Regions from separate parts of the Salinivibrio sp. IB574 genome, predicted to be linked through region 1. Evidence: predicted binding sites of a transcription regulator. Region 1 holds the regulator's gene; each other region holds the start of a gene.
What was found. The regulator CRP, encoded in region 1, controls carbon source genes, mostly activating them, when cyclic AMP is high. The targets are predictions, from matches to a motif close to TGTGANNNNNNTCACA.
Positions count from the first base shown of each region.

Region 2: a site for CRP is predicted at 4,857-4,872, ahead of BZJ17_RS05315 (glycogen/starch/alpha-glucan phosphorylase). Genes of this name have one in related genera too.
Region 3: a site for CRP is predicted at 3,901-3,916, ahead of BZJ17_RS07245 (NupC/NupG family nucleoside CNT transporter). Genes of this name have one in related genera too.

Region 1 is NZ_MUFN01000025.1:47,128-59,933, reverse strand. Features, by position in the region: gene kefB (glutathione-regulated potassium-efflux system protein KefB) at 1-1,484, opposite strand, end outside; gene kefG (glutathione-regulated potassium-efflux system ancillary protein KefG) at 1,474-2,058, opposite strand; gene BZJ17_RS12795 (ABC transporter ATP-binding protein) at 2,235-4,163, shown strand; gene BZJ17_RS12790 (TIGR02444 family protein) at 4,106-4,651, shown strand; gene BZJ17_RS12785 (hypothetical protein) at 4,717-5,256, shown strand; gene BZJ17_RS12780 (YheU family protein) at 5,405-5,623, shown strand; gene BZJ17_RS12775 (phosphoribulokinase) at 5,683-6,552, shown strand; gene crp (cAMP-activated global transcriptional regulator CRP) at 6,804-7,436, shown strand; gene BZJ17_RS12765 (hypothetical protein) at 7,566-8,432, shown strand; gene BZJ17_RS12760 (DUF1338 domain-containing protein) at 8,484-9,278, opposite strand; gene astD (succinylglutamate-semialdehyde dehydrogenase) at 9,289-10,767, opposite strand; gene astA (arginine N-succinyltransferase) at 10,770-11,792, opposite strand; gene BZJ17_RS12745 (aspartate aminotransferase family protein) at 11,822-12,806, opposite strand, start outside.
Region 2 is NZ_MUFN01000007.1:87,784-100,589, forward strand. Features, by position in the region: gene pulA (pullulanase-type alpha-1,6-glucosidase) at 1-1,611, opposite strand, end outside; gene malT (HTH-type transcriptional regulator MalT) at 1,804-4,512, opposite strand; gene BZJ17_RS05315 (glycogen/starch/alpha-glucan phosphorylase) at 5,007-7,457, shown strand; gene malQ (4-alpha-glucanotransferase) at 7,572-9,761, shown strand; partial or broken gene glgB (1,4-alpha-glucan branching protein GlgB) at 9,939-11,783, shown strand; gene malK (maltose/maltodextrin ABC transporter ATP-binding protein MalK) at 11,946-12,806, opposite strand, start outside.
Region 3 is NZ_MUFN01000012.1:75-7,761, forward strand. Features, by position in the region: partial or broken gene BZJ17_RS07220 (methyl-accepting chemotaxis protein) at 1-636, opposite strand, end outside; gene yccX (acylphosphatase) at 717-989, shown strand; gene BZJ17_RS07230 (TusE/DsrC/DsvC family sulfur relay protein) at 1,019-1,348, opposite strand; gene BZJ17_RS07235 (Bax inhibitor-1/YccA family protein) at 1,541-2,209, opposite strand; gene BZJ17_RS07240 (divalent metal cation transporter) at 2,417-3,688, opposite strand; gene BZJ17_RS07245 (NupC/NupG family nucleoside CNT transporter) at 4,132-5,340, shown strand; tRNA gene BZJ17_RS07250 (tRNA-Ser) at 5,520-5,610, shown strand; gene BZJ17_RS07260 (hypothetical protein) at 6,229-6,972, shown strand; gene BZJ17_RS07265 (GNAT family N-acetyltransferase) at 7,278-7,687, shown strand, end outside.

The DNA of each region.
Region 1 (12,806 bases):
GCTCGCGCTAATATCTTTAAGTTAGGGAAATGCTGCTGACAAAGATCAACAATTTCCATCACTTCATCCGGCGAGTCGGTGCAAATCACAATCGCCTCTGCGCTTTGCGCCCCTGCCGCCCGAAGTAAATCAAGCTGCGTCGCATCACCGTAATACACATCATACCCGAACTTGCGTAATAGCTTGATTTGGGTGGGATCACGTTCCAAGATGGTGACACCAATTTTGTTGGCAAACATCAACCGACCGACCACCTGACCAAACCGACCAAAGCCCGCGATGATGACGCGCGCGTCATGTTGATCAAATTGCGTCTGTGGCGGTAACTCCTCTGGTTCATTAAAAGTGCGTTCAAACCAGCGTTGCTGCAAGGTAAGCATCAAGGGGGTGGTCATCATCGACAGACTCACCACCACCAGCAAGAAGGCATTCAATTCTTGGCTAAGCAACCCTTCTGCGCGTGCCGCTGTAAAGATCACGAAAGCAAATTCACCGCCTTGGCTAAGCAACACCGCCATTTGACTGCGCGCTTTAGGTGCCACACCAAATAAACGCGCGAGCAGATAGATAAGTAACGCCTTACCGCACACCAGTGCAAGTACCGCACCGAGCAAAGTCAGCGGATATTCCAACAGTAGACCGAGATCCACCGCCATCCCGACCGCAATAAAAAACAGCCCTAGCAGCAACCCTTTAAAGGGGTCGATGGCGGTTTCGAGTTCGTGGCGATACTCACTCTCCGCAAGCAGCACACCTGCTAGGAACGCACCTAACGCCATCGAAAGACCCAACTGCTGCATCGCAAGCGCAATGCCAATCACCAAGGCCAGTGCTGCCACGTTAAACAGCTCGCTGACCCCGCTCATGATCACCAAGCGAAATAGAGGCCGAAGCAAGAAATGCCCACCGACCAACAGCGCGCCAATGCCTATAAACATCCATAGAACATCGAACCAACTTCCGGTATTACCTCCTGCCAATGCAGGCATCACCGCTAACATCGGGATGACCGCGATATCTTGAAACAACAGAATCGCAAACCCTGCTTGACCGGATTCACTGCGCATAAGGCGCTGGTCTTCTATAATTTTCATCGCAATGGCGGTGGAGGAAAGCGCCATGGCCATGCCCACAATAAAGCCCTGCCGTTCCGTCAGACCAAACATCACCCCGACGGCACCTATCACCAAGGTGGTCACCACCACTTGGCTGCCGCCCAGGCCCAGTATCGGCCGGCGCATCTGCAGCAGTTTTTTAGGATTTAGCTCCAAGCCAATCAGAAACAGCAGCAATACCACCCCGAATTCAGAAAAATGGAGAATAGACTCCACATCGCTGATAAGCCCGAGCCCCCATGGACCAATCACGATGCCGGCCATCAGATAGCCTAATACCGAGCCCATCCCTAACCGCTGCGCGAGTGGGACGGCAATCACCGCCGCTAACAGGAAAATAAAGGCCGCGGAAAGCAAGTTATGCTCCATGCTCACCTCCCGCATGGGCGAGCGGATCACGAATCCAATCGGCATACAGTTCCGCAAACGCATCCCGATCGGCATCACTCACACGACGAGCCCAGTGCAAGACCAGCGGCGGGAGCCACGTCATGCGGCACAGGGCGGCGGTCAACTCAAACGGTTGGAGAAGCTCTTGCATCGAATACTTGTTGTATCCGCTTTTGGTGAACGCCTCAGCCGCCCCTCCAGTAGTGACGACAAAACGGCAGGTTTTTCCTGCTAGCGCATCGCCTCCCTCGCCATGTGCAAAACCTTTGCCTAGCACCACATCAATCCATTCTTTCAACAACGCCGGACAGGAATACATTTGTAGCGGGTGTTGAAAAACAATCACATCAGCTTGTTGCACCCGTCGGCGCTCATCGTGCACATCAACCACAAAGTCGGGATAAGTTGCGTAAATATCGTGAACAGTCACATGCGGAAACGAAGAGATAGCGGCAAGCAGACGTCGGTTCGCCACCGACTGATCAGGGTCGGGATGGGCAAAGATCACCAACACCGACGCGGGGTCTTGATGTGCATCCTTGTCATTGGGCATAGGCATCCTTGTTATCACGGCAAGAGTCAGTTTTCATGCTTGTTTTTAACCTTAACACACAAAACACACAACACAGATCGCGCCAGTTAGGCCGACTGACGGGGAAATTTGGCAATCCCCGCACCAAGCTGGTATAACGACGACGCACCCAAACCACACTAGCGCACTGAATAATCATGATTAGCTTTTCTGACATCCAATTACTGCGCGGTGGCAAGCCACTGCTCGATCATACCTCTGCCACCATCCATCCCGGCGACAAAGTCGGATTGGTCGGCAAAAACGGATGTGGCAAATCCAGCTTGTTTGCACTGCTTCGCCACCAGCTGACGTTAGATGCGGGCAGCTATCATTATCCTAGCCAATGGCAAGTAGCTTGGGTGGCACAAGAAACGCCCGCACTGGAAAAAAGTGCGCTCGAGTATGTCATTGATGGCGATGCCGAATACCGTGAACTGCAGATGGCCTTAGCGGATGCGGAACAACGTGATGACGGTCATGCCGTGGCGACCTTACACGATAAACTGGATGCCATTGGTGGCTACAGTATTGAGGCGCGCGCCGCCAGTTTGCTCGACGGTTTGGGCTTTAGTCAGGCGCAAATGCAATGGTCACTCACGCAATTTTCGGGCGGCTGGCGGATGCGCTTAAACCTTGCCCAAGCACTGCTGTGTCGTTCCGACCTCTTGCTGCTTGATGAGCCAACCAACCACCTCGATTTAGATGCCGTGATGTGGCTGGAAAAGTGGCTGCAGCAATACCCCGGTACCTTGGTGCTGATTTCCCACGACCGGGACTTTTTGGATCCTGTCGTCAACCGTATTATTCATATTGAGCATCAACAGCTAAATGAATACACGGGCAATTATTCCGACTTCGAGCAGATGCGGGCGCAGAAGCTGGCGCAACAACAAGCGCAGTTTGAAAAGCAAAAAAAGCAGATTGCCCACATGCAATCTTACATCGACCGCTTTCGTTATAAAGCCTCAAAGGCGCGCCAAGCGCAAAGCCGGATTAAGGCACTGGAGCGGATGGAAAAGGTGTTGCCGGCGCAATACGATAATCCATTTAGTTTTACCTTTTTCACCCCAGATGCGCTCCCAAATCCTATCTTGATGATGGACAAAGTCGCTGCGGGGTACGACAAGACACCGATTGTGGAAAATATCCGCCTCAACCTGGTCCCTGGCGCGCGTATTGGTTTGTTAGGCCGCAATGGTGCGGGTAAGTCTACGCTGATCAAACTTCTTGCTGGCACCTTGCCAGCCATGGCCGGTGAGCTCAGTTACTCCCAAGGGGTAAAAATTGGCTATTTTGCGCAGCATCAACTCGACACGTTGCGCATTGACGAAACCCCACTGCAACATATGAATCGCCTTGCGCCCACCACAGCCGAGCAAACGCTACGTGACTTCTTAGGGCGCTTTGGCTTTCAGGGTGATAAAGCGCTTGAGACCATTGGCCCCTTTTCGGGAGGCGAGAAGGCACGCTTAGTATTAGCGTTATTGGTGTGGCAAAAGCCTAACCTGCTGCTGCTTGACGAACCGACTAACCACCTTGATTTAGATATGCGCCAAGCCTTGACGCTTGCCCTACAATCGTTTGAAGGGGCGATGGTGATCGTAAGCCATGATCGCTTTTTGCTGCGCGCGACCACCGACGATCTTTATCTTGTCGACAACGGCGCGGTGCAACCCTTTGACGGTGACTTACACGACTACCATCGCTGGCTTGGCGAGCAACAGCGTGCCGACCGTGCGGAAAGTAAAAAACAAAACGCCGATGACAAAGCCGCCCCCCAGCAACGTCAGGTCGATCGTAAGGCACAAAAGCGTCGCGAGGCAGAACTTCGCCAAAAAACCGCGCCACTTCGTAAAAAAATTGACAGCTTAGACACAAAAATCGAACAGCTCTCTGCCATTATTGCCGATGCAGAGACCAAACTGGCCGACCCAACAATTTATGGCGCAGACCAAAAAGCCCAACTCGCGGAACAATTACAACGCCAGGCTGATGCCAAATCAGCGCTGGAAGAGGTAGAGCAAGAATGGATGGAGCGACAGGAAGAACTGGAAGCCATGGAGGCGGCATTCAATCAAGCCTAATTCCCGGCCAAGCGAATGCAGCCGACCTGTGGCAGTTTTGTTTGCAACACTATGGCAAGCAAGACGTCAAACAGGCGTGTCTTAAATTGCAAGATCAGCATCAGGGCAACGTCAACCTTGCCTTGTTGCTGGCTTGGTTGGAAAGCCATGGCTATGGCCTTGCCCCAGAGAGCCTCAGCCAACTTAAACAATCGCTCAGCCGCTCTGAGCATTTGCTGATTGCCTACCGCAACCTACGTCGCGATATCAAACCGCGCGTTGGCGCGGGACAATATAAAAAAATGCTGAATTTCGAGCTCAGCCTCGAGAAGTTCCAACAACAAGACCTCATCCACGCTTTGAATCAACAAACATGGCTGACCGAGTCGCCCTCGCCGTTGGCGTATTATTGCCGTCAGCTCTCGCCCTCGGCCAAATCGCTCTATCCCGCCCTGCGCGCCAGTGTGATCAAAGACGATGAGCAAGGAGACGCTGATGACACCCTTTGAACCGATTCCCAGCGCCCGTAATCCTCATCTACAAACCATCATGCCACGGCTGATGCGGCGGCAACATGCTGGTACGCTATTTGGCAGAGTATGCGGACGATCCGATTGTCTCCAGTGGCTGCGCCGTGTCACCCCCCTTAGACCTTGCCGCCTGCTCGTTACGCATTCAGCAAGGGTTCTCACGTGTCTACCAAGCGTACCTACTCCGCTCGATGCGGCAAACCCTGTCAGATAAGCTTACGCGACACGCCCAAGTAGGTCGCTGGCAAGCTGGCGAGCAGCCCCGTATTTCGACCTTATTCGAGTTTGATCAAACCGTCACCGCACCACTGCATGGATTTGAGGACGCACATCATTACTACCAGCAATGCAGTGGCTTATCCGTGTTGCCTGCGATCCGCGCCCCTTTGACCATCATTCATGCCAAAGACGATCCCTTTATGACCGACGCGGTGATCCCAACCACGCCATTACCGGCCAATATACGCTATCAACTCACTGACCATGGCGGACATGTTGGGTTTGTCACTGGCCATTGGCGTGCACCGCGTTTATGGTTGGAAGAGGCAGTGCCCGCGTGGATAGCTGAGCAACTCGACACCTGATGCCCCTATTCGTCATGATAAATTGTGACTGAACTGACATAGATACACTGCACCTACACGCATAATTCGGTAAAATGGGAGCTAATTCACAACCTAAGTACGGAGATGGCGTCCGTGCCATCCCGATGTCAGCAAAAGGTGATGTAGTATGATGGTTCCATGGCAATCTGTGCCAGCCGAGACCTTGACCAATTTAATTGAACACTTTGTGTTGCGGGAAGGGACAGATTACGGTGAGCAGGAAGTCAGCTTTGCTGAGAAAGTTGAACAAGTGCGTGAACAATTAAAATCCGGCGACGCCGTGATTGTATACTCTGAGCTGCATGAGACAGTGGATATTCGTCGTCAGCGCGATCTCAGACCGTAACACCGCCTCCCCTTGTGGGCTGCGGTGTAAATTCAGACTGATCAATGACAGGGCTCGTCATGTCGGCTAAACACCCAATCATCGCTGTGACCGGTTCATCCGGCGCAGGCACAACCACCACCTCCGAAGCGTTTCGTAAGATGTTCAATATGATGAACATCAAAGCCTCTTGGTTAGAGGGCGATAGCTTTCACCGCTTCACGCGGCCAGAAATGGATGTTGAGATCCGTAAAGCCCGTGAACAAGGTCGTCATATTAGCTACTTTGGCCCCACGGCCAACGACTTCCCACGCCTTGAGCAATTTTTTAAAGAATATGGCGAACAAGGCACAGGTAAATACCGTCGTTATCTACACACCTTTGATGAAGCCGTGCCTTATAACCAAATGCCGGGCACCTTCACTCCCTGGCAAGATCTGCCTGAAAATACCGACGTATTATTTTATGAAGGCTTGCATGGCGGGGTGGTGGATGGTGACGTCAATGTCGCCCAGCATGTTGATTTACTGATCGGCATGGTGCCTATCGTTAACTTGGAGTGGATTCAAAAGTTTGTCCGCGATACGCGCGACCGCGGCCATTCCCGCGAGGCCGTCACGGACTCGATCGTGCGCTCCATGGATGATTATTTGCACTACATTACGCCGCAGTTTTCTCGCACGCATATTAACTTCCAACGAGTCCCGACCGTAGACACTTCCAACCCGCTGAATGCAAAAGGGATCCCGTCACTCGACGAAAGCTTTGTCGTGATCCGCTTTCGTGGTATGAAGAACGTCGATTTTCCTTACTTACTGCAAATGATCAGTGGCGCGTTTATGTCTCGGCACAACACGCTGGTCGTGCCCGGCGGTAAAATGGGATTTGCAATGGAGCTGATTATTCGCCCCTTGATCCAACAGTTGATTGAGAAAGGCAAGATAGGTTAACCGCCGTAGCGCACTTAACGTGTATTACTTCTCAGGTCGTGATCTTAGCCACATTTTTGCCGAATTTTTAGGCGGTTGGCTTAGATCAAAATCAAGAAATCCAGATAGAAAAAAGATACACTCTTGTTAACATACAGTGAGCTTGTAGCCTGCGCCAAGACCTCGTATTCTGTGCATTGGACTGATGGGTTTCCATTCAGACAAAGACAGGACGTCGTTGCCGGGCAACACATGCAGAGGAAATAAGTTATATGGTTCCAGGAAAACCTCAAACAGACCCTACACTCGAGTGGTTCCTTTCACATTGTCATATTCACAAGTACCCGTCCAAAAGTACTCTGATCCATGCAGGGGAAAAGGCGGAGACCTTGTACTACATCGTGAAAGGTTCTGTGGCCGTACTAATCAAAGATGAAGAAGGCAAGGAGATGATCCTGTCTTACCTTAACCAAGGTGACTTCATCGGCGAACTTGGTCTGTTCGAAGAGGACCAAGAGCGCACCGCATGGGTACGTGCGAAATCACCTTGCGAAGTGGCAGAAATTTCATTCAAGAAATTCCGCCAGCTGATCCAAGTTAACCCAGACATTTTGATGCGTCTATCCTCTCAGATGGCGCGTCGCCTGCAAGTGACCAGCCAGAAAGTGGGAGACCTTGCCTTCCTGGACGTGACCGGCCGCATTGCGCAAACCCTACTGAACTTGGCGAAGCAACCTGACGCCATGACTCACCCTGATGGCATGCAAATCAAGATCACACGTCAAGAGATTGGTCAGATTGTTGGCTGTTCGCGTGAGACGGTTGGGCGTATCCTTAAAATGCTGGAAGAGCAGAACCTTATCTCAGCTCACGGTAAAACCATTGTGGTTTACGGCACACGCTAATCCTCGCGTGTTGCGACAAAACCGGCGCTTTTGCGTCGGTTTTTTTATTTTTATTGACTGGAAACTCATTACCTAAGTTCTACACTTCAAAAACGACCAATCTAACAACTGATTAACAGGATGTCGTTTATGAGAAGCTTACGTCAAACCCTTGCTGCATTGCTACTCGCGGCGGTTTCTTCAACTGCTGCGGCGAATATCACCATTGTCCATCCAGAACCACGGGCTGGCTCTGCCCTCGATTTATACGCTATCGACTTGATTGAGTTTTTAGCGGAAAAATCGGGTGAGTCTGTCACTTTACAGGCCTTTCAAGGCCAAATTGGCTCTCAGTCTCGTAAAGTGGAAATGCTGAAACAAGGACGACTGACGGTAGATTGGCTCGGGGCCGACCGTACCCTTGAGTCAGAGTTACTTCCCATCCGTTATCCAGTCTTTCGGGGTCTATTAGGCCATCGCTTGTTCATTACCAATCAAGCCACCGAACCCAAGCTTGCACAAATCAGTGACCAAGCAGGGCTCAATAATCTGACCATGATCCAAGGGCAAGGCTGGGCGGATGTGAAGGTCTTGCAGTCGGCGGGATTTCGGGTTCGAGAAATCTCAAGCTTTGAGAATATCTTTAAAGGCGTCGATACCGGACGGGCCGACCTCTTCCCGCGTGCGCTTATCGAACCTTTTAGCGAGCTGGCAGAGCGACCTCAATATACAAATCTGTTGGTTGATCCGCACTTAATGCTGATCTACCGCTTCCCAATGTTCTTGTTTGTATCGCCCCAAAACCCAGAGGTAGCGACCATGCTCAACGATGCGTTTGCGGCCGCCTATCAAGACGGATCCTTCATCGAATTTTTTGAGAATGCCCCTCTGGTAAAAGAGACCTTTGAGAAAGCCAATATTGGTGAGCGCACGTTTATTCGGGTCGACAACCCACATCTGAGTAATGAGACTCAGGCAATTGACGATAAATTCTGGCTCGATATTGAAAGTCGCTAAACACCGCCAACCAAAAAAGGAGAGCATCGCTCTCCTTTTCTTCTCTCGCCACTATTGATGCGTACTTTCAAAGATTTTATCAGCCGAGGCGGCGACAAAACCTTGATAAAGTTCACCGTCCGGAAGCGGATACCGTTTCGCAAACTCGTAGAAACCACCCGGAATATCATGGCGTGCATCGCTAAACTGCACCGGCACGCGATCAGCCATCGTCGAGGATTGCTCCAAAAAGACTGATGCATCCCCTTTGACCTCCCCGCCAGATTCATTAATGGTAAACCCATTTTGGCGCAAGGTATCGTTGACCGCTTGACAGTTATCATGGTTATTCAGCTGATTCACACTGACAGTAAAGTGGTTCGCCCCATAGCCATGCGCTGCCACCCAAGCTGCATATTCACTTTCATCCGCTAACGTCTTGTAGGTTTGCCAATCCAACTCCCACAAACGTCCTTGATGAAGAAAATCGCTCCCTTTCAGCGCATCATCATCCACGTTCGCCACTAAGTCGCGCACGATAGATTGCAATGTTGTCGAGCATTGGCCCACCATCAATTCACTAATAAACACTTTCGGCATCAAGGGATCGGGATGCTCGTAGTGACGTGCGTTGAGCTTCTTCGCTTCAAAGGTGTACTCACCTTTCGGCTCATAGCCCAACGCAATAAAAGGACGGGCAAGCTTGTCCAGCCCTACATTAGGCAGTGCAAAGGTGCGCAGTGCAATGTGATCATTGATCAGGGGTTGGCCTTCTTCGAGCAACCCATGCACTTTCTGCGCAGAAGGGCAAAGACGCTGGGTGTAGTCTTGCCACAATCTGTCAAATAACGCTTGGCAACTATCCATGTTGTTCTCCTTAATCAAGAGGCGTGATCCCCGGCGCAAAGCTCTCGGGCAAGGTGACCTGCTCGCCTTCCATCGATGCCATGGGGTAGGCACAATAATCGGCGGCATAATAAGCACTTGGACGCAGGTTACCCGACGCGCCCGGACCACCAAATGGTGCATCCCCACTGGCACCGGTCAATTGACGGTTACGGTTTACAATACCGGCGCGAATATGGTCAAGGAAGTATTGCCATTCACCATCGTCGTCACTGATAAGGCCTGCCGACAAGCCATAGCGGGTATCATTCGCTTTCGTCAATGCATCAGCCATATCGGTGTAACGCTGCACCTGCAATAAAGGACCGAAGTATTCTTCATCGGGTAACTCGGCGATCCCGCTAACATCAATGATCCCCGGCGAGATCACGGCATCATGGCGATGTTCACACGCCACGACTGGCTTGCCACCGAGATCGATCAGTTTTTGCTGAGTGGCTAAGATCCCTTCGGCTGCCGCCACAGAGATCTGTGCGCCCATAAAGGGCGCCGGATCATCGAACTGGCCGCCTACACGGATCGTTTTAGTCCACGCCGCTAAGCGCGCCAAGATCTTGTCACCCACCTCCCCTTCAGGAAGAAGCAGACGACGTGCACAGGTACAACGCTGACCGGCACTGAGGTAAGCCGATTGAATAATGGTATAAACCGTGGCATCCACACCACTGTGTTTATCACTGATAACCAGTGGGTTATTGCCCCCCATTTCCAATGCCAGCATTTTGTCCGGTTGGCCGGCAAACTGGCGATGGAGGATGTGTCCGGTGTTGGCGCTCCCGGTAAATAGAAGGCCATCAATACCTCGAGCTTGTGCTAGCGCTTCGCCGGTATCACGGCCCCCTTGCACCAAGTTAATCAGCCCAGCAGGTAGACCGGCTTCTAACCAGTAGCCAAGAGTTTGTTCAGCCACTTTAGGCGTCAGTTCGGACGGCTTGAAAACCACACTGTTTCCGGCCAATAGTGCCGGGACAATATGGCCATTAGGCAAGTGACCGGGGAAATTATACGGCCCAAACACTGCCATCACACCAAGGGGACGATGCCGCAGTACAGCTTGCGTGCCATTGACGTCTTTTTCCCGCGATCCTGTACGTTCATGGTAAGCGCGCAGCGAAATGGCAATTTTACCCACCATGGCGCCCACTTCGGTTTTGGTTTCCCAAAACGGCTTGCCAGTTTCTTCAGCGATGGTACGCGCCAGATCGTCGGTATTGGCTTTCACAATTTCAGCGAAGCGTTCTACCAAGGCTTGGCGCTCGGCAAAATCGGTATTCCGCCAAGTAAGAAAGGCTTGTCGTGCCGCGCTTACCGCTTGTTCAACCTGCGGTTTCGTGGCTTCATTGCCTTGCCAAATACAACGACTATCAAAAGGGTTTAGCGAAGTCATGACGTCGCCTTCACCCGGCGTCCATTCACCATTGATCAAATGGCCTGCGGTTTGATGTGTCATCCTTACTCCTCCATCGCGATCAAACGGAGTCGATCGCCGTCTTTAACTTGCAGCGCTTCGGCAACCTCTGGCGCAATCACAACGTGATTGGTTTCCGGATCAAGTGCCGCTTTCGCCGCAGTTGCACGGAAGCCCGCAAAATCGGTATTCGAAATTAAGTAGTGCTGAGCACTGCTATGCTCACGCACGCTAGCAGTCGCATTAAATGAATGGCGGACCGATTCGATATTGTGGCGCAAACACTCGACCGTTGGACCGGCATCAAAGATGTCGACATATCCTCGACACGAAAAGCCTTCTTTCTCCAACAGACGCAGTGCCGGTCGTGTTTTCGGGTGCACCTGTCCAATCACGGCACGCGCTTCTTCACTCAACAGACTGACGTAAATCGGCAACTTAGGCATTAAGTCGGCAATAAACCCTTTCGCACCAATACCGGTTAGGTAATCGGCCAAAGTAAAGTCAATCGAAAAGAAGTTGTCCTTAAGCCACTGCCAGAACGGCGAATTGCCATCATCATCAGACACGCCACGCATTTCGGCAAACACCACATCCGCAAAGCGCTCAGGAAACTCGGCGAGCATCAAGAAGCGACACTTGGAAAGCAGTTTACCGTTGAGGCCACCCCGAAACTCAGGACGCAAAAACAGGGTGCAAATTTCCGTTGCTCCGGTGTAGTTATTACCAAACGTCAGCACTTCAACAATGTTATGGACATTGAGCTTGCGCGATGAATGCACCACTTTGGTTAAGTGATAACTATAAAAGGGATTATCGAGGCCGATTGCCGCCTCGATCCCTGTGGTGCCTGCAACCTCGCCCGTTTCGGTATCTTCGGCCACCATCAGGTAGCCTTCCATGCCCGGGCTAGTGACATGCTTGGCAAAGCTCTCTAGCGAATTGTTGATACGTCCTTGTAGCAAATCGGCATCAACCGGCAATGAGGTAAATCCATGACCGGACTCTTCCGCACACAACATCAGTGCATCAAAATCTGACGCACGGATAGGCCGAATAACTAACATCTCAAATCCCTCCGAGTGTAAAGGCCGCCTTATGCAGCAACGACCTTCGCAATAGCACGATCAAGGCGCGCCATACCTTCTTCAATATCCGCTTTGGTAATCACCAATGATGGGGTGAAACGCACCACATTCGGGCCCGCGACCAGCACCAGCAAGCCTTCCTCACCTGCCGCCACTAAGATGTCACGCGCACGCCCTTCCCACGCTTTGTTGAGTGCTGCGCCAAGCAACAAACCTTTACCGCGCACTTCACTGAAGATGCCGTATTTATCGTTGATCGCTTCTAGGCCATCGCGGAACCACTGTTCGCGCTCAATAACACCGTCAAGGACCTCGGGTTTGGTCACTTCTTCCACCACCGCTTCTGCGACCGCACATGCTAAGGGGTTACCGCCATAGGTTGAGCCATGCGTCCCCGGTTTCATGTGTGCCGCCAGGGCTTCGGTGGTCAACATGGCACCGATCGGGATCCCCCCACCCAGTGATTTAGCGGTGGCTAAGATATCGGGAGCGACGCCCGATTGTTGATACGCATAGAAGGTGCCCGTACGGCCGTTACCGGTTTGCACTTCATCGAAGATCAGCAAGGCATTGTGTTTGTCACACAGTTCACGTACACCTTCCAAGAAACCCGGCTCTGGAGGAATAATGCCGCCTTCACCTTGCAGTGGCTCCATCATCACCGCACAAGTGCGATCAGAGATATGATCAGCCAGCGCGGCTAAGTCATTGTATGGCAGGTGGGTAATATCTCCCGGCTTAGGACCAAAGCCGTCAGAATAAGCCGGTTGACCGCCCACGGTGACCGTGAAGAAGGTGCGACCATGGAAACCTTTGCTAAACGCAATGATTTCGCTTTTGTGCTCTCCGTGTTCTTCTTTTGCCCAGCGGCGTGCCAACTTTAGTGCTGCTTCGTTCGCTTCCGCGCCAGAGTTTGCGTAGAAAACACGATCCGCAAATGACAACTCAGTGAGGCGCTTTGCGAGACGCAATGCAGGTGCATTCGTCATGACG
Region 2 (12,806 bases), on a different contig from region 1:
CAGTTTGGCAAACATGCGATGCTCAGGCGCGGTATTGGAACAGCAAGTGGATTGCTCAACGTCCCCAGTGACGGGGTTAAGGCGCTGATAATACCAAGGCACGACTTTATCCAGCACAGAATAGGGCCCTAAGCCTGCTTGGTGGGTGTGGTTGTAGACCACGTCCATCACTACATTCATGCCGATATCTTGTTTGATGGCCATGATCATTTTACGAAACTCGAGGATTCGCGCGGTGCCTTCAGGGTCGGTCGCATAACTGCCTTCAGGCACAGTGTAATGGAAAGGATCGTAACCCCAGTTAAAGCTGTCGTATTGACGCATCGCCGCCATCACCGTTTGCACATAGGGGGTGTCAGCACTGTCTTGGGTGGCTAAATCCGTTAAAGCCGCTTGGATGGTTTGATTGTTGTCGCACTCACTGGCCAGCCTTGGGGTATCTTTCAGTGAGGGGACTTTGTCACATAGCGTGGAGAAGCGGTCGGTGACATCGATACGTTGCGCCGCGTCCTCGTTGATGGAGGCAATGTCAAACACGGGGAGCAGGTGTAAGTGAGTAACCCCAGATTGCGCGAGCGCGGTTAAGTGTTTGACCGGCTCAGTGGTGTTTTGGGTAAAAGCAAGGTACTTGCCGCGCAGATTTTGGGGAGTGGATTGATCGAGCGCGGAAAAATCACGCACGTGCGCCTCATAAATCACGCTGTTGGCGGGATTTTGCTGCGAGTGAGGCGCACTCAGCGTATCCCAACCACTGGGTTTAAGCGCGGGCGCATTCAGATCGACCACCTGTGAATAGCTGGAGTTGGTCGACAAGCTATGTGAGTAAGGATCCGTGACTTCGAGACGCTCGACACGGTGTGTGGCAGGGTGATAGACCGACAGTTGATAACGGTAATAGTCGCCATGATTCAGCGCCGTGGTGGCAACATGCCAGCTTCCTGACTCGGCGTCGAAGTCCATTTTAATGGGCGTTTGGCGCTGTTTGGGCGCGTTTTGTTCGCTCGCCGATTGATAGGGCACCAGCGAGACTTGCTGTGCGGTAGGGGCCCATAAACGAAATTCAGTGTGTCCAGCGTCAGGGATGGCACCAAAGTTAAGTTTTTCGGCGTGTTCGGCGTACAAGGCATCGAGCGCGCGGGCCGGTTGCACATCGGTTGCGGTTAATACGGTATCACCGTCTTTGGCGATAGCGAGAAGCTGCCCTTTAAGCCATTGCTTCAGCGCAATATCAGCGTCAACAAAGTCAAAATCGAACCCTTTGACGTTACCTTGCAAATGGGGAAACGATGTCTGCCAATGATCACGCGTGGCAAGGGTGGATTCGACACTCGCGGTGGCGTTTTCCACCTGTTGTGTGTCCGGGTTATAGCGCATCGTGCCATCAGCGGAGTAATACAAGGTGAGCGAGGTGGCGTTGGTTTGATGAGTGAGCAGGGTATCGGCGTCAGCAAATAGCACACTGGCATCGCTGGTGCCCGCATCACGAACACTGGCGGTTGGGTTGGTATCGACGTCAGGGTTATCGTCATTTAACGGACAGCCTGTTAATACAATCGCCGAGGCAATCGTAAAAGGCAGTGCAAGAGGATGTTTATTTAACAGATGATTCATTAGGTTGACCTTTATGTTTTGTAGGGAGGCCAAGCTTACTGAAAGGTGAAATGTACCAACTGTGATCGCGTTATAAATCAACTTATGAATAAGAAAATATTTCAATAATTCAATAACGTATCACGAAAGGTAGGCGGAGAATAATCAGCGTCTACGCCCTTAGCGAACAGCCAAAGGCGTAGGTTTCATCCGTTAACTTCCCATCAGTTGCAGTAAATTTTCTGCGGTGACTATCGCTTCTTTGCGGTTTGCAATATTCAGCTTTTGGTAAAGGTTACGGATATGCGTTTTGATGGTGGTACCGGCGACATCGAGCTCTTGAGCAATTTGTTCATTGCTCAAGCCCGAATAAATGAGCCCAAGGACTTGCCACTCGCGTTGCGTGAGCGAGCTGGTGCGCACCAACTCGGGGACGTTGGGGTGTTTCACCAATTTTTCGACGAAATCCTCATCAAAGTGAACGGCGCGGCTGCGCTGATGACTGGCAATTTCTTTCAGCAGTTGCTGAGCGCGATGACGCTCTAATGCTCCGAGTGCTTGCTGTTGAAGCAATTGGTGTAGTAAGGGCGCTATCGCCTCGCCTTCGATTAAGAAGTTACCCACCATGCTGGTCTGGTTGGTTAGCGTAAGCGCCTCTTGCAGTAAGGTTTTCGCATATTCTTCTTCCTGCTCTCGGCTGGCGAGTACGGCTTCCACAATCAGGTTGCGGTTTTTATCCGTGACTAGGCATGCGCGGTCGGCTTCTTTACGTAAGAAGGCCAACGCCTCGCGGGCTTTGTCATGATGTCCCAGTTGTAAGTACGCACGGGCAATATTTCGCCATTGCAGTTGGCAAAAATGGTTACAGGCAGTGTCGGGACGCACGGCTTGATGGAGCCATTCATCGATATTGGTGAGCTCATGTTTGGCTTGCCAGTATAAGAGTAGTGACAGCGAGGCATTGGCGGTCCAGTCTACGTGGTAAACCGATTCACGAAGAAGGTGTTCGATATGGTCGATATACTTTGAGGCTTTATCGAGCTCACCACGGCTAATCGCGACGCGAGCCAGCATGGAATAACTGTGCAAGTGTTTGCTCGGCGGCTGCGTTTCCAGCACGCGAAGTCCTTTATGCGCACAGACTTCGGCTTCATCCAATCGATGCCAGCACCATAGAATTTGTGCCCGCAAGCGCAGCGCAAATTCATGCAAAGGGACTTGGTGGAGCTGCTGATCTTCAATCAATTTATCGGCGCTATCCAACAATTCGAATGCAGCTTGCACGTAGCCTTGTGCGAGCAAAATTTCGCTTTGTTGTAAAATCGCCCATAACGCTTGGTGGTACACTTGATGCTGGCGCGCGAGCTTCTCGGTTTGCTGCATCATAGACAGGGCGCGATCAAGCTGCCCAACCACGTGATTTACTTCTCCCACCACGGATGTGGCGACAATGCGACCGCGATAGTTCGCGCTATCGAGTTGGCTAAGTGCCAGCTCGGCCAGCGTCATCGCTTGGTCAGGATCGTTGCGATTGATGGCAACTTGGGCCAGTAACGCGTTGGCATTTCCCTGATAATCAATATCAAGCGTGATATTCCGTTTTTGGTAGGCTTGCTCTGCTTCTGCGAGAAGTTCGCCGACTTCATGATATCTGTGTTGACTCTGCGCTAACCACGCGCGTAGCAGACCTAAGTTGGGGTAGGTGAATAGCAACTGATTACTGATTTGGCCGATAGCCGCCTCTAGGGTCGAGAGCTCTCCACGATTAAACATACGCCAACCGTGCTGATTGAGGATATCCGCCATCAAGGTATCGTCTTCGGCGTAGCGGGCGTGGCGCAATGCTTGATGGGGCGTATTCAGCTTTAGCCAAGCCAATGATGCCTGCCGGTTTAAGTGTTGTTGCTGTTGAGGGATCCGTGCTTGACGCTCATGGGCGAGAAACTCTGCGAATAAATGGTGGAAGCGGAACCAGTTATTGTCTCCTTCCAACGGATAGATGAATAAGCCGTAGCGATTTAGCGACTCGAGCATGCCGAGCGCGTCTTCGCGCTCGGTTAGCGCAAAGACCAGCTCGTCATTAAACATTTCCAGCACGGAAACTTGCATTAAAAACTGACGGGTTTCACTGTCCAGCAGATCGAACACTTCTTCGACCAAATAATCCCACAGGTGGGCATGGTTAAAACTCGCGCAGGAGGCGGCACTTTGCATCAGGGTCCGTTTTTGATGCTGAGCCTGAATCGCAATTAACTGTAGGGCAGATGGCCAGCCCTCGACGTAGGCACAGAGGGTGCTTGCGGTAGTTTCGTCGACACCATCGGCGACACGTTGATTAAAAAAGCGGGTGGTCTCTTCATTATCAAATGCAAGCAGTTCATTGCCGATCTCGATCATCAGATCGCGAACCCGCAAATTTGCTGTCCCTAGCGGCGGATTCGCGCGCGAGGTCACCACCAAAGTCAGGCTATCGGGCATGTGCTTAATAAAAAAGCGCATTGCTTCATGAATGTCTTCATTGTCGATCAATTGGTAGTCATCCAATACCAGATAACAGGTGGACTGTAACCCAGCCAGCTCAGCGAAAACATCGGAGAGCAGCGCACGCAGGGATGAGAACTGGCGTTTTTCTGCTAGCTTAACGGTATTGGGGCACCCATCGTGGGTCGCTTTATTTAATGCTTGCAACAGGTAGTTGATAAAGCGGAAGCTGTCGTTGTCGCTGTCATCAATGCTGAACCAGCCGACATGATTTTGATCGGCGAGCCATTGTGCGGCCATGGTGGTTTTGCCGTAACCTGCCGGCGAGCGGAACAACACCAATTTGTAATGTGGCGCTTGTTGGAGGATATCCAATACGCGCGGGCGCAAGATGGCATTGTAGAGACGGCCGGGACGGGTAAGTTTTGACGGGATCCACATAGCGAGAAGGTCCTTTACAGCGAGTGCGGCTTTGCCGCGTTTATCCTTGTACGCAAGTGTATGTAACTGGTCTGTCACAAACTATGATCCAGCGCTGATAATGGTACAATTGCTCTATTTTGGTGCAGCTACGCCTTTCAATTGTGATTAAAGTCACTAATTTTATTGGTTAGGATACGGAATATGGAAGGTGTTACACGCCAGAGACGATGAATGCCCCCACAATTTGCGTTAGCGCACAAAATTAACAAAAGGGATTGTTCTTTTTTCACAGCCGTATTTTGGTCAGTGTTCCCTCAAATTGTGATTTTAATCACCTCAATATCACGAAACTCCTCCATTGATGAGAGCAAGCTCACTCACAGCTTGTGATGTGGCTCTCTACGCCCTGACAACTCCTCCTTTCCTCCTCCTGTCTCGGGAGGATGTTTGCATCGACAGGCTTGGGCAGGATGACTGTCATCGAGATTTTCTTCCATTACGAGAGCGATGACATGACGCCTAAACAGCAACACGCATTTGATAAAAGCGCTTTTAAAGCCAGTATGACCCAGCATTTGACGCAGCTTGGTCGCACCCCTGAAACCGCAGAGATGCGCGATTGGTATCTCGCCTTAGGCCGTGCGCTGGCCGAACACACCACCAGTGATCTGGTTGCGACAGAAAACGATTTAGCCATCAAACAAGCGAAGAGTGTGAACTACTTATCCTTAGAGTTTTTGATTGGCCGTTTAACGGGCAACAACCTGATCAGCATGGGGCTTTACAATGAAATTGCGGCTGTGGTCAGCGAGTTTGGGTTTGGCCTGACCGATTTGCTTGAGCAAGAGCGTGATCCTTCGTTGGGGAATGGTGGTTTGGGCCGCTTGGCCGCGTGTTTTATGGACTCGCTCGCAGCCCAACAGTATCCAGCGGTCGGCTATGGCTTGCACTATGAATATGGTCTGTTCCGTCAATCCTTCAAAGATGGCGCCCAACAAGAAGCACCGGATGCGTGGCGTGAGCCAGAAGGCTATCCGTGGGAAGTGGTTCGTCCTGACCTTGCCCAAACGGTTGGCTTTTATGGCCATGTGGCGGTGATTGAAGAAAACGGCCACACGCGCCGCGAATGGGTTCCTAGCCTTCATATTCAGGCGATGCCTTGGGATCTGCCTATCGTGGGCTATCAAAGTAATACGGTTTATCCACTTCGCTTATGGGAAGGTCGAGCACTGACGCCATTTGCGCTCGATGCCTTCAATGATGGTGACTATACCCGTGCGCAACAAGCCGCAATTGATGCAGGCAACCTGACCAAAGTGCTTTACCCGAACGATAATCATGATGCGGGTAAAACGTTGCGTTTGATGCAGCAATACTTCCACAGTGCGGCCTCTGTTGGGGATATTCTTCGTCGCCATTTAGATGCCGGCCACCCACTGGCTGCTCTTCCAGATTATGAAACCATTCAGTTGAATGATACTCACCCGACTATCGCCATTCCTGAGCTGATGCGAGTGCTGTTGGATGAGCACCATTTGAGCTGGGATGACGCTTGGTCTATCTCCAGCCAGACGTTTGCTTACACCAACCATACCTTGCTTCCAGAAGCGCTGGAGACGTGGAGCGAGTCGTTAATGGCGAACTTGCTGCCGCGTCACATGGAAATCATTTTTGAAATCAACCACCGCTTCTTGCAAGACGTTGCTGCGAAATGGCCGGGCGATGTCCGCAAACAGCAAGTGCTGTCTGTGATTGACGATCAGGGTGAGCGCATGGTGCGCATGGCAAACCTGTGTGTGATTGGCTCGTACGCGGTCAATGGTGTGGCGGCGTTGCACTCTGAGTTGGTAAAACGCGATCTCTTCCCTGAATTTGATGCGCTTTATCCGGGCCGTATCCAAAACGTGACCAACGGGATCACGCCACGTCGTTGGTTGAAGTTCTGTAACCCGGCTCTCTCTGCCCTTATCAGTGAAAAAATTGGCGACCAATGGCCGGCTCATCTCGAGCAACTGGAGCAAATTGCCCAGTATGCTGATGACAAAGCGTTCCAAAAAGCCTTTATGGCAGTGAAAAAGCGCAACAAGCAGCGTCTTGCTGATTGGGTAAAAACCCATCTAGACATCACGCTAAACACTGACGCCATCTTTGATGTTCAAATCAAACGTCTTCATGAGTACAAGCGTCAACATCTGAACTTGTTACATGTGATTTCTCTGTATCACCGTCTGATCCATGAGCCGAATTTCGATATGACGCCTCGTGTGGTGTTCTTTGCTGCCAAAGCCGCGCCGGGCTATGCGCTCGCCAAATCGATCATTTTTGCGATTAATAAGGTGGCAGAGACGATCAATAACGATCCACGAGTCGGTGACAAGCTTAAAGTGGTCTTTATCCCTGACTACCGAGTCAGCATGGCTGAAATCATTATTCCTGCTGCCGATGTGTCTGAACAAATTTCGATGGCCGGCAAAGAAGCGTCGGGCACCGGCAATATGAAGATGGCGCTTAATGGTGCATTGACTATCGGGACCATGGATGGCGCGAACGTGGAAATTCGTGAGGAAGTGGGTGATGACAATATCTATATCTTCGGCCTCGACGTGGAAGGCGTGAATGCATTGCGTGAGAAAGGTTATCACCCTGATCACGAATACCATCAACAGCCGCTTTTAAAAGCGTCGCTTGATAGTCTGTTGGATGACACCTTCACGCCGGGACACCCAGGATTACTCCGTCCGGTATTCGATAGTGTGATGGCCAGTGGCGACCCGTATTTGTGCTTAGCGGATTTTGCCGATTATGTGCGTGCTCATAATCAAATTGATAGCGATTATCGTGACTCAACGCTGTGGGCACACAAAGCAATTTTGAACACCGCGCTGGTGGGCAAATTTAGCTCTGACCGCTCAATTCGAGACTATGTCGCTAACATTTGGCAACTGAAAGCGGTAAAACGCTAAGCCTTTGATACCAAGCTGACATGCTAAATGGGTGGCACGACATAGGGTGCCACCCACAATAACAATAACTGCAATGGCCGATAAAAGAAGGGGGCGGACCCCTCGGAGAATGCGATGAAACAACCTGCACTTAAAACAGTCGCACAAATGGCAAATTTAGCCGACCGCTACATCAGTGCATGGGGCACTGAAGCCTCTGTGCCTGACAGCACCTTATACGATTTGTTGACGTCACTTGGCTATGACACCCGTAACGATGAAACGCTACTGGCCTCAGCAGAGAAAAAACACAAAGAAGGCGTTTTGTCGCCAGTTCAAGTCACTCGCGACGATGAACCGCTCGAGGTCGCATTGCATTTAGGCACCAGTGCCAGAGAGAGTGACTTTAGCTGGCGCATCGATACCGAGCAAGGTGAGTGTTTTGAAGGCTATCTGCAATCCCAAATTGTGCGTGATGAACGTCGTCAAGGTGGGCCGTTGGTCTTCAATCTACCCTGCACCTTACCTTGGGGTTATCATCGTTTATCGGTAATGAGAAAACGCCGCAAAACCCCCTATGAAATGACGTTAATTGTGGCACCCGCGCGTTGCTACATGCAGCCTGAACTCGACCAACACAAAAAAATGTGGGGGCCGAGTATTCAACTTTATACGCTGCGTACCCCGCATAACTGGGGGATTGGTGATTTTGGCGATCTGAAGCAGTTGGTCAGTGATCTGGCGTCGCGTGGCGCAGATTTCGTGGGGCTTAACCCTATTCATGCGTTATTTCCTGCCAACCCAGAAGCAGCGAGCCCCTATAGCCCGTCGTCACGTCGTTGGTTGAACTTACTCTATATCGATGTCAGTGCCGTGTCGGAGTTTGCATTAAGTGCCAAGGCTCAGCAGTTGGTGGGCAGTGCCGACTTTCAGCGTCGTTTGCAGGCCGTGCGCGAAACGCATTGGGTCGATTACAGCGGAGTCGCGGCACTGAAGATGGCCGTTTTACCCTTGCTTTTCGAGGAGTTTAAACAGCGACACCTGACCCAAGACACAGCCCGCGGCCGTGCCTTTCTCGACTTTGTTGAGCAAGGAGGCGATAGCTTGAAGCAACAAGCGACCTTTGATGCATTGCATCAGCATTTGCGCGCGGATGATGACAGTATTTGGGGCTGGCCAGTCTTCCCCGAAAAGTATCGACGCTATGAAAGTGCGGCGACCCAGGCCTTTGTTGAGCAGCACCAAGACAGTGTCCACTTGTATATGTATTTACAATGGATTGCACAAGGACAGATTGAAGAAGCACAGCGTCTGGCTGAAGAAAAAGGCATGGCGATGGGCTTGTATCGCGATTTGGCGGTTGGGGTGTCTGATGCGGGCAGCGAAACGTGGTCCGATCATTCGCCATTGGTGCTGGATGCGAGTATCGGTGCGCCACCGGATGTGCTGGGGCCATTAGGTCAAAACTGGGGACTACCGCCGTTTGACCCGCATGCGTTGAAAGAAACCGGCTATGAAGCATTTATCGAGCTGCTACGCGCAAACATGCAACACTGCGGCGCACTGCGTATCGATCATGTGTTGGGTTTGCTCCGTTTGTGGTGGATCCCAAAAGGGAAAAATGCCACCGAAGGCGCGTACCTCTATTATCCCGTTAAAGACATGCTGGCGATTTTGGCACTCGAGTCGCACCGTCATCAGTGCAGTGTAATTGGTGAAGATCTTGGTACGGTTCCCGATGAAATTGTCGATTTACTGCGTGATGCGGGGGTGCATTCTTACAAGGTCTTCTTCTTTGAAACCTCGAAAGACGATGGTGGCTTTATCTCGCCTGCCCATTATGCGGAGCAAGCAATGGCTACCTTGTGTACCCATGATATGCCAACCATCCGAGGTTTTTGGCATTGCGACGATTTGAAAATGGGACAAGAGTTGGGGCTTTATCCGGACGAGTCACAGTTGCAAGCCTTGTTTGATGGCCGTTTAAAAGCTAAACAAGGCATTCTAGACAGTGTGCGTTGGCATGGCATGTTACCGGAAGGTGTCGGTGACGATGCGCGTTACGTGCCAATGGATGGCTACCTAAGCCGTGCGTTGCAGTTGCATGTAGCGGCAGGACAGTCTGCGTTGTTGAGTGTGCAGCTGGAAGATTGGTTAGAAATGGACAAGCCAGTCAATATTCCGGGGACGGTCGATGAATATCCTAACTGGCGTCGTAAGCTTTCGGTGAACCTCGATGCCTTATTTAGCAAAGAGGAAGTGAACCAACTGGCGCGTGATTTAACCCGCGTTCGACAGCACGCCAGCCGTCAGTCGGTCGCATGATTCACGATATATAACCACGATGCCACGTTTTAACGCTCTATCCTCGGTGACAGCCAACACCTCAGGGGTAGGGCGTTTTTTGATAAGGAGACAACCGTGCCTGACACCACTAATCCTAAGCCGCATGGCACCATCGCTGCGGACGACTATGCGCTTAATGCTGCGCATCTATCCGATCCTCATCAGGCCTATCATCAGATGGGGGCCAAGCTAATGACACTTCCGGTTAATGGAACGCCCATCAAAGGCGTCCGTTTTCTGGTTTATGCCCCAAACGCGCGTTCTGTCAGTGTCATTGGTGATTGGAACCATTGGCACTCAGAGGCTGATCCACTGACGCGACTCGATGACGGCTACTGGGTGGGCTTTGTGCCTAGCTTGGGCGCGGATTGTCGCTACAAGTACGCGCTTACTGGGCCCGATGGGCATTCACTGCCTCACAAGGCGGATCCGTTCGGTGCGTATGCGGAGCAATACCCTTCGTTTGCGTCGTTAACCTACGACCATCAGGCTTACCAATGGCAAGATGCGGCTTGGCAGGCACGGCCTGTTACCGCCAAGCACCAACAAGCCTTGTCTTTCTATGAGTTACATATCGGCTCTTGGCAGCATGACGAGACGGGAAATCCGCTGGGCTATCGTGAGTTGGCGGTGCGACTGGTGCCCTATTTAGTCGAAATGGGGTATACCCATGTCGAGTTGATGCCGGTCAGTGAGCATCCATTTTATGGCTCTTGGGGCTATCAACCGGTTGGTTTGTTTGCACCGACGAGTCGTTATGGCTCGCCGGATGACTTTAAGTATTTTGTTGATCAGTGTCACCAAGCAGGGATTGGCGTGATCTTGGACTGGGTGCCCGGGCATTTTCCGAGTGACGATCATGGCTTAGCCTATTTCGACGGCACGCCGCTTTATCATGACCCCGATCCGCGCCGCGGGTGGCATAATGATTGGCAATGCCATATCTACGACATGGGTAAAGAACATGTCCGTCGTTTTCTGGTCAGCAACGCGTTGTATTGGCTGGATTATTTCCATATTGATGGGTTACGCGTCGATGCGGTGGCGTCGATGCTTTACCTCGATTACTCGCGTTCGCACGATCAATGGCTACCGAACCCCGATGGGGGGCGCGAAAACTATGATGCGATTGCGACCTTGAAATGGGTGAATGAAGCCATTTACCAACGCTTCCCTAATGCGATGACGATTGCCGAAGAGTCTACCGCTTTTCCCGGCGTGTCTGCGCCTACCTACTTAGGCGGACTCGGGTTTGGCTTTAAGTGGAACATGGGCTGGATGCATGACAGCTTGAGCTATATTCGTGAAGCGCCCATCCATCGCCAATATCATCACGACACGTTGACCTTTCCGTTGGTATACGCCTTCAGTGAAAACTATGTACTCTCACTGTCGCATGACGAAGTGGTGTACGGCAAAGGCGCCCTACTTAACAAAATGCCGGGAGATGAGTGGCAGCAAACGGCAAATTTACGCGCATATTTGGGGTACATGTACGGTCAGCCTGGGAAAAAGCTGAACTTTATGGGTACGGAAATTGGCCAAACCGCCGAGTGGGATCATGATGGTCAACTGGAGTGGCATTGGTTGGAATATCGACGGCATCAGGGCGTGAAGTCGCTGGTGAAGGCCCTCAATCACTTGTATACCTCAACGCCTGCGCTTTATCGGCTCGATTGCGATCCCGCTGGATTTGAGTGGCGCTTACAAGATGCCCACGCGTTGAGCGTGATTGCCCATGAGCGGATCAGCGATGATGGGGAGCGTGTGCTGGTGGTCAGTAACTTTACACCGGTACCGCGTGACTCGTTTATCTTGGGGATGCCCCATGCCGGACATTATTCTCTGCTGCTGAATACCGACGATGCGGCATTCTGGGGGAGCAGCTATCCATTGCCCGCGGAGATCGATACGCAAAACACTGCGGCTCATGGACAAGCACAATCATTATCACTGACGTTACCGCCATTAGCGACCGTGTTCTATCGGTGGGAGGGGTGATACATCGTCTGTATCGGCAATGAATTGAGCTAAAGCGCCCGGAGAGGCGCTTTTTTTGAGCCTGTCAATCGCGATTGCTTGCTTGTTTCAAGGAGAGGGTCTTTGGCAGCCTGCGGGGTCAAAAAGGCCGCTAAGAAAGCGGCCTTGGTAAGGAGGATGTGATTAGGCGACTTGTTCCGCCTCTTCATCAAAAATTACCCCGTTTTCACGGTGCAGGCGTTTACAGGCACGGCCATCGCTGTGGAACAAATGGCAACGGTGTGCAGGAATACCAATCGCGTATTTGTCTCCGGCTTCGATTTCAACCGTATCCAATTGACGGTAAATGACATCCGCATCGGCACTGTCGAGGCTAATATAAATTTGTGTCTCGTTACCGAGCTTCTCGACGATAGTGGCTTCGCCTTCAATCACAGCATCACCCTCTTTCGCCGCTAGCAAATGCTCGGGACGAATGCCGAGTGACATGCGATCGCCTCGTGTCACTGTGGTGCCATCGACGGGGATCCAGAATGTGGTGCCATTGCTCATTTGCACTTTAACGCGTTCGGCTTCGACATCATCAATAAACACGCTCATAAAGTTCATTTTAGGTGAGCCGATAAAGCCAGCGACAAAGCGGTTTTTAGGATAATGGTAGAGCTCGAGTGGTCGGCCAACTTGTGCGACTCGTCCTTCATCCAAGACCACGATTTTATCGGCCATGGTCATGGCTTCGATTTGATCGTGGGTGACATAAATCATGGTACAGCCCAGCTGACGTTGGAGCTTGGTGATTTGCGCGCGCATTTGCACCCGCAACGCGGCATCAAGGTTAGAAAGCGGTTCATCCAGCAAGAACACTTTTGGCTGTGAAACCAGAGTACGGCCGATAGCCACACGTTGACGTTGTCCACCCGACAGTGATTTCGGTTGTCTATCCAACAAGTGACCAAGCTGCAGGATCTCTGCCGCGTGATGGACGCGTTGGTCTATTTCTGCTTTGCTAGCTTTGGCCAATTTCAGACCGAATGACATGTTGTC
Region 3 (7,687 bases), on a different contig from region 1:
ACGTTGGCTTTCACCCAGTGATTCACTTTCGTCGCTGCGCTGCTGCAGGCTCGATGACAAGCTATCCATCATCTCTGCGCTTTGCTGAATGGCTTTCACCATGTTTTGCTCACGCTCAAGCACTTTGTCGATGGTAATCGCGATCTGGCTGAACTCATCCCTTACTGGGAAGAAGTTCATTCGGTAGCTGAGTTCCCCATCTGCTAGCTTTAAGAGAGCTTGGTTCATGGTGTACATCGCGCCGCCGATAAAGGTCATGATGTAATAGGTCAACAGCGCAATCACCACTACCATGCCAAGCAGCAAGCTCCAATCGAGTGTGCCAAGGTAGGTGAACAAGGTGCCATCTGGTTGATAGTCAAGCTGTCCCGACGGCGTGAGCGTAAACCCGCTTTGCTGGTTTTGTAGTACCGTGCGTACTTCTTGCGCTGGCAAATCGTATTTCGCCACTAGGGCCTGAATGGCTTGGCCTTCCGCCTGCATGTTGGTTGCCACTCGCGTGTCCGACGCTGCATCGAGTGTCAGCGCTATCACTATCATTGCGAGGAGGGGAAGGAAAAAGATAAGGTAAAATTTTTCTTGGAGCCGAAGGTGGATGAGGTATTTATCAATCCATCGAAACGCTACTTCTTTCATGACGTAATCCTGTCAAACGACTGTCTCATGTAGCGTTATACAGATGTCATTATGCAATGGAAATACAGTGGAGGTGACCGATGTCTCAAAAATGCGTCAAGGCCTATGTCACAGGTCACGTTCAGGGCGTTGGCTTTCGTTATCACACCGCGCACGAGGCATTAAAACTGTCTTTGACTGGGTACGCGAAGAACTTGCCAGATGGACGTGTTGAGGTGTTGGCATGTGGCCGCGAAGAGTCGGTTGATGCCCTTATTGCATGGTTAGATCAAGGGCCGCCCACCGCGAGCGTGAATCACGTTAAACACGAAGACACTGAATGGCGTTCCGTGGATGGGTTTGCCATTCAGTAGGTCATAGGACAGTCTTTAATGGGGCCTAGTTACAAACATTTGGCGGGTTTGGGGAGGCCTGCCAATTTGGTCGCTTGTTTGGCCGGGCCTTTCGGAAAGAGCTTAAACAGGTATTTGCTGTTACCTTTCTCTGGACCGTATTCTTTTTCCATCGATTTTACCAATAAACGCACCGCCGGTGAGGTGTTGTATTCTTGGTAAAAATGGCGGACAAAGTGGATCACTTCCCAGTGGGCCTCGGTCAGTGCAATGCCTTCTTGCTCAGCCAACAAGGGAACCAGCGCTTCGTGCCAATCGTCTACGTTTTTTAAATACCCTTGCGCATCCGTTGCAACGGTTTCACCTTCATACACCAACATAGTCTTGCCTTTGTTCGTCATCCCAGCGGATGTTCTCGCCGTTGATAAGGCTGCAAAGCATAGCGAGCGACTGGAATGAGTGCAACTGACGTTTATTGCGGACAGGTTTCTTCATCACGCTTGTGCGTGCTGCTATAAAAAAAGCCGGCAATAGCCGGCTTTGGTGGTGCATACACAATTTTTGTGTGGCACTTAGTCGTCGTTCATGATGCCAAGAATGCTCAGCAGGTGAACGAAGATGTTGAAGATATTCAAATACAGCGACACGGTGGCGCGGATGTAGTTGGTCTCGCCGCCGTTAATGATGTTGCTGGTGTCATACAGAATAAAGGCGGAGAAAATCAGTACCGCAATGGTGCTGATCGCCAAGCTCAGCGCTGGGATCTGTAGGAAGATGTTCGCAACCATCGCCACCAATAGCGCAATCACACCAGCGACCAAGAAACCGCCCATGAAAGAGAAGTCTTTCTTCGATGTGATGGCGTAAGCCGACAGGCCAAGGAATACCATACCTGTGGTAGCAAGCGCCTGCATCACAATCCCTGGGCCACTCGACAGGCTCAGGTAATAGGTCAGTGTTGGGCCTAACGAGGCGCCCAGAAGGCCGGTGAACACGAAGGTCCACACGATACCCGCGGAGGAGTTCATGGTGCGAGGTAGCACAAAAAACACGATCGCCAACGCACCTAGGGTCATACCTAGCGACATCATTGGGCCGATGCCGACAGCGATAGCGATAAAGGCCGCGATAGCACTGGTGATCAGTGTCATCGATAGCAGTGCATACGTGTTACGTAGCACTTTGTTAGTAGATAACGCACTCTGCTGTGACTGGCTGTGCGAAACGATACGATCGTTCATAACGTTCTCCCGGTTGGGTTAACAATCCATTTCTTAATACGACAGTTATGTGGGCAGTCGTTCACTTTTTCAAGCTACCCACGTCCTTAACCTAAACCATGACTGGCTTTTATAAAGCAAATAATACCTTATCCGTGCTCAACGCCGATGGTGAAGTTGTAAAAGGATGTTAACCCAGCCCTTCAAGCGTGAACAAGGTAAACTTTGTTACATCAACCACTTCCACCAGATAAATACTGCTAAAAAGCCGAATAAATATATCAGGCCCACGATCGCCAGTGCGCGCATCGACTTACTCATGGTCACTTCAGGCGGTAAGCGGTGTTTGGTCACCAAAATATAGTTGAGTAATGCAAAGAACGGCGTGGTCACGAATGCAGCAATCATGGCGAAATCGAGCATGGTTAGCAATGCACCGGTCCAAAACGCGACAATACCGAGCGCTAACACGGCCGTGATTAACATCCAGCCTTGAGTCACCTGTGGCGAGGCTTGTGGCTGGCGACGCAATAAGCGCTGCGATTCAGACACGACCCGCGCATACCCGTCGATCACGGTAATGGTGCTGCCGAAGATACAGAAAAAGGCGACCACCGCAATCAAGTAGCGGGACCATTCACCAATCGTGGCGGCATACAGGCCAACCAATTGATGCGAAAAGCCAATCCCAGATTGCTTTAATTCAACGCCACTGCCATGCAACAGCAGGGCACCGAGTGATAGAAACACAATCGCCAATGCAGCGGTACCGATATAGCCGACGTTAAAATCAAACAGCGCCGCTTTAGCATTAATGGGCTCAGATTGCGCTTTACGCTTTAGCCACACCGAGGTGATGCTAGAAATTTCAATCGGGGCGGGCATCCAACCCATGGTGACCACGATAAAGCCAATCGCCGTGACTGACCAAATGGACGGAGCCTGAAAATTAGGTTCAACCGCGACAGGGTTGCCGATTGCTACAGTCACCGCGACCAAGGTGGCACAGGTAAGCGTCGCCATGATCACTTTAGATAGCCAATCCAACGCCTTGTAATGGCCAGCAATTAGAATGACCAAACAAGTCATTACGATAATGATGGAAAGGGCGGTCAGGGAAAGGTCAAACGGCACAAAATAGCTCAGCAGACTGGCGCTAAATAAAGTCAGTGCGGCTGTATTGATCACGCCGGATACCGCGCTGAGCACGATAAAAAGCCACAGATACCCGCGGCCGAGGCGGGCATAGCCCTCTACTAAGGTTTCGCCGGTTCCTGCGGTATATTGTACGCCTGCGCGGAAAAAAGGGTATTTAAAGAGATTTACCAGCAGGATCAATGCGGCCAATTGCCAACCATAAATGGCACCGGCTTTAGTTGAGGCAACCAGATGAGAACCACCCACGGCGGCAGCGGCCATCATAATGCCCGGCCCCAAGGCGCGAACACGTTGGATCACAGATAGACGCGACCCGGCCTCATGAGGAGAGACGGTTTGCATGATTGTTTCCTTTATAATAATTGCGTTGTTGTGTTTGTTTTTATCGCTATTTGATTAATTTTATTGTCAATAGCAGGTTATCAATAACATATGAGCGATCTGTGTCAATCAATCTTGCCAAAAACCCGTCTCGCAGCCTATCCGACCATCGTCGTAGCGTTCAGTGAGCGGCTGAGAATAAAATGTGATCAAAAGCAAAATTTAGCTGGAAATGCGATTCAAATCACAATAGAATGCCCGCCCAACATGCGCTCTTCGCCAGCCCAAAGGCAAAGAGTGGCTGTGTCGCGATTCGCGGCTGAAGAAAAAGTGTCCAAGGTTGGGCCCACCTTCACCGAACCCGCGGTACGATGAAACGCATGATGGAACCTCTTGCCACCTTGGCAGCGTGTCGTACTCATCTGTACCGCAAGTGCAACACAACACGGCAAGGTATTCTATTTATGCAACTTCTCTATAGTGCGGCCGGCATCGTCGCTCTGTTTTTGTGCGCCTATGCGTTCTCCTCTAACCGTAAAGCGATCAACTGGCGTACAGTGCTTGGGGCATTTGGCCTACAAGCGGGTTTTGCCGCACTGGTGCTTTACATTCCAGTAGGACAAGCCATGCTGGGCTCTATGAGCAATGGCGCGGCGAAGCTGCTTTCATTTGCCAACGAAGGCATTGAGTTTGTATTTGGTCCTCTCGCCAACGATGGGTTTATTTTCGCTGTTAAAGTTCTGCCGCTAATCATTTTTATCAGTGCGCTGATATCCCTCCTTTATCATCTCGGCATTATGCAGTGGGTTATTAAACTTCTCGGCGGTGGCATACAGCGATTACTCGGCACCAGCCGAGCAGAGTCTCTGGTGGCAACCAGCAACATCTTTCTTTCTCAGGGCGAATCTCCTTTGGTAGTTCGCCCTTTTCTTAGCCAAATGACACGCTCTGAACTCTTCGCTGTGATGGTGGGAGGCATGGCCTCGGTCGCCGGTAGTGTGTTGGGCGGATATGCGGCGATGGGTGTCGATTTGAAATACCTGATTGCCGCGAGCTTTATGGCTGCCCCCGGCGGACTTTTGATGGCAAAAATCATTGTGCCGGAAACACAGACGCCCGCAGAACAAAACCATGTAGAGATTAGTGACAGCGACCAAGCCAATGCGATTGACGCACTCGCCAGCGGCGCGATGAACGGCATGAAAGTCGCGGTGGCTGTGGGCACCATGCTGGTGGCCTTTATCAGCGTGATTGCGATGCTAAACGCTGGGCTGAGTAGTCTAGGTGAGCTGGTTGACATTGACGGTCTAAGCCTAGAAATGCTGTTTGGCTACCTGTTCTCACCGCTGGCACTACTCACCGGTGTACCGGTGCACGAGATCTTCACCGTGGGTAACTTACTTGGCCAGAAAATTGCGCTTAACGAGTTTGTTGCCTTCTTATCGTTTGCTGATATCAAAGCGAACTTGTCGGTGCAAAGCCAAGTCATTGTGACCTTTGCCTTGTGTGGCTTTGCTAATATCGGCTCGATTGCCATTCAGCTCGGCTCTATCGGTGCGATGGTGCCGGAGCGTCGCAAAGATGTGGCAAGCTTAGGCGTGCGCGCAGTGATTGCCGCCACCTTTGCCAACTTAATGAGTGCCGCACTGGCGGGTATTTTTATCGCGCTATAAGTACTGCGCGGTAACGAGACTCGGTTAAAGTGTCTCAGTAAAGTAGGGCGATTGGCGGCAAGCTAATCGCCTTTTGCTAGCAATATCGCCAACCTGATCATGGCTTGAGCGAACAGACCAAAAGCGGCAAATAAAGGGTTTACAAGCCACAGCGAACCCAATAATATACGCCGCGTTCCGGAGAGATGGCTGAGTGGTTGAAAGCACCGGTCTTGAAAACCGGCAAGGGTTAATAGCCCTTCTAGGGTTCAAATCCCTATCTCTCCGCCACATACTGAAAAGCCGCTGATTATTCAGCGGCTTTTTTGCATTTATGCCCCACAAATCCCCAAACCCTGACCACGCCAACATTTTAGACGCCTTTGCCTAAACACATTACCCAGCGTTTGATAATCTAAGTCCCCTAAAATTCTCGCCCATACATGGCCTTTTGGACGCCGCCAACCAGAGGGCGGTAGCGTGGGAGCCTATCACCTCGTTCCCACGCTCCTGCGTGGTAACGCGTGATGGGTTAGTTGGAAGCCTAAATGGGGGCAGCTATTTCATAGCGAGTATTGTGCGGATAGGGTGCGACATTTACTGGCGGAACACGGTGTTGAGCAGAGCATGAATCGACTAGGGAAATGCACCGATTGCTAACTTAAGACACTTACGAGAGAAGCTCAGAAAATATATTCAGTACTTTTATAATCGAACACGGTTACACAGCAGCATTGGCTATATGTCGCCGATAGCGTTTGAAAACAATGAACTTAACGAAAGACGTGTCCGTTAAAGTGGATCAACATCACCCGTTACACTCGGCGGTTTTGGTATGAAGTTCAGTGTGCTTTTTTATTTCAGTGTAGGGCACTTTATTGCAGGTGTTATGTTTTTGGGAGATGTGATTTGATTATTAGTTGGGAGAAATTAGAAAAAGTATTTAGGCTATTCTTTCCTGAGTTTTCAAACAAGGTAACATGGGTAGTTGTAATTGCTGGAATTAGTCTTACTTCAAGTTCTATTTTGCAAAGTGTTGTTAATTCAGTTTTGGAAAAACAGTACAACATTAGAGTGTTGGGTGAATATGATTCTCTTGTGGGAATTATCTTAGTCTTTTTTTCTCTAATTCATAATATATTACTTCAGCGTGAAAAGACGAAATTAGCATTAAACGCTCAGAATGAAAGTAATCATAAGCGTATAGAACATGATATAGCTCTATTTAATAAACTTGATGGAATTTTGAATGATGAGTATCTAATGCGATTTTTCCATGATGTAAAGGCAACACATGCATTCTACTCTAGTGAGCTGGATCCACTAGTTAATTTCATGTATGAAATCTATATAGTAAAAACACAGTTCATATCGAAACCTATTTCCACTGCCCTAGAGGATCTTAAGCCAGTAACAAAAAAATTACATAGTTTTATAATGTTGGAATTTTGTGAATATGGTCGTGCTAGAGGTGATGATGAAAAACTTTGTCTTCAACCATATTTTAATTGCGATCGTGGAGGTCGTTGGGATGATCATGAGGGAAGGGCTGAATACGCAAAATCAGTGTCAAAAATGTCTCAACTTATCAACGATTATAGCTGTTCGTATAAACGTTATCGAAAAGCAGTCAAGCTAGAGTTATTTGTTTAGCTAGCTTGGGAGCGATGGTATCTTCAAAGTTCAATAAAACATAACAAACGAGTATGTCGTCAATCGTTAAAATTTGGCGAGGTTTTTATCCCACATCACGCCGTCTTTGAGCATTGAACCTAAGCTCACCATCATCTCACGTTCACAGGCAATAATGACAATTTTTTGTAATTAATCTCTGAATAAAGAGAAAAGTGGTGTTTATCGAGCTCAACTTTTTCTCCTAAAACAGTGCCGAGCTAGACGGTGTCGTCTTGATAATTCGAGTGATGGTGAACATCGGCGATATAGAACAAGGATATTGTATGGAAATTAGGACTGGCAAGCATACAGATGTGTCGGCTATTACCGACATTTTTAACTTTTATATCGAACATACCAATGCTCGATTTGAGGTAGATCCTTTCACAGTAGAGAATCGCCAAGAATGGTTTTCGCAGTTTTCAAGTGGAACGAAGCATCAGCTTTATGTTGCGATAGAAAACGGCTTAGTATGTGGTTTTGCATGCTCCCAACCGTATAGGGTGAATTCTGCTTTTGACGATACGGTCGAGGTGACAGTGTATTTAGCGCCAGAGGCGAAAGGCAAAGGCTTAGGGACTAGACTGTATAAGCAGTTGTTCTCATCGATAAACACATGCGGAGTTCACCGCGCATTGTCCGGTATTGCATTACCAAATGATGCATCAATAGCTTTGCATAAACGCTTTGGTTT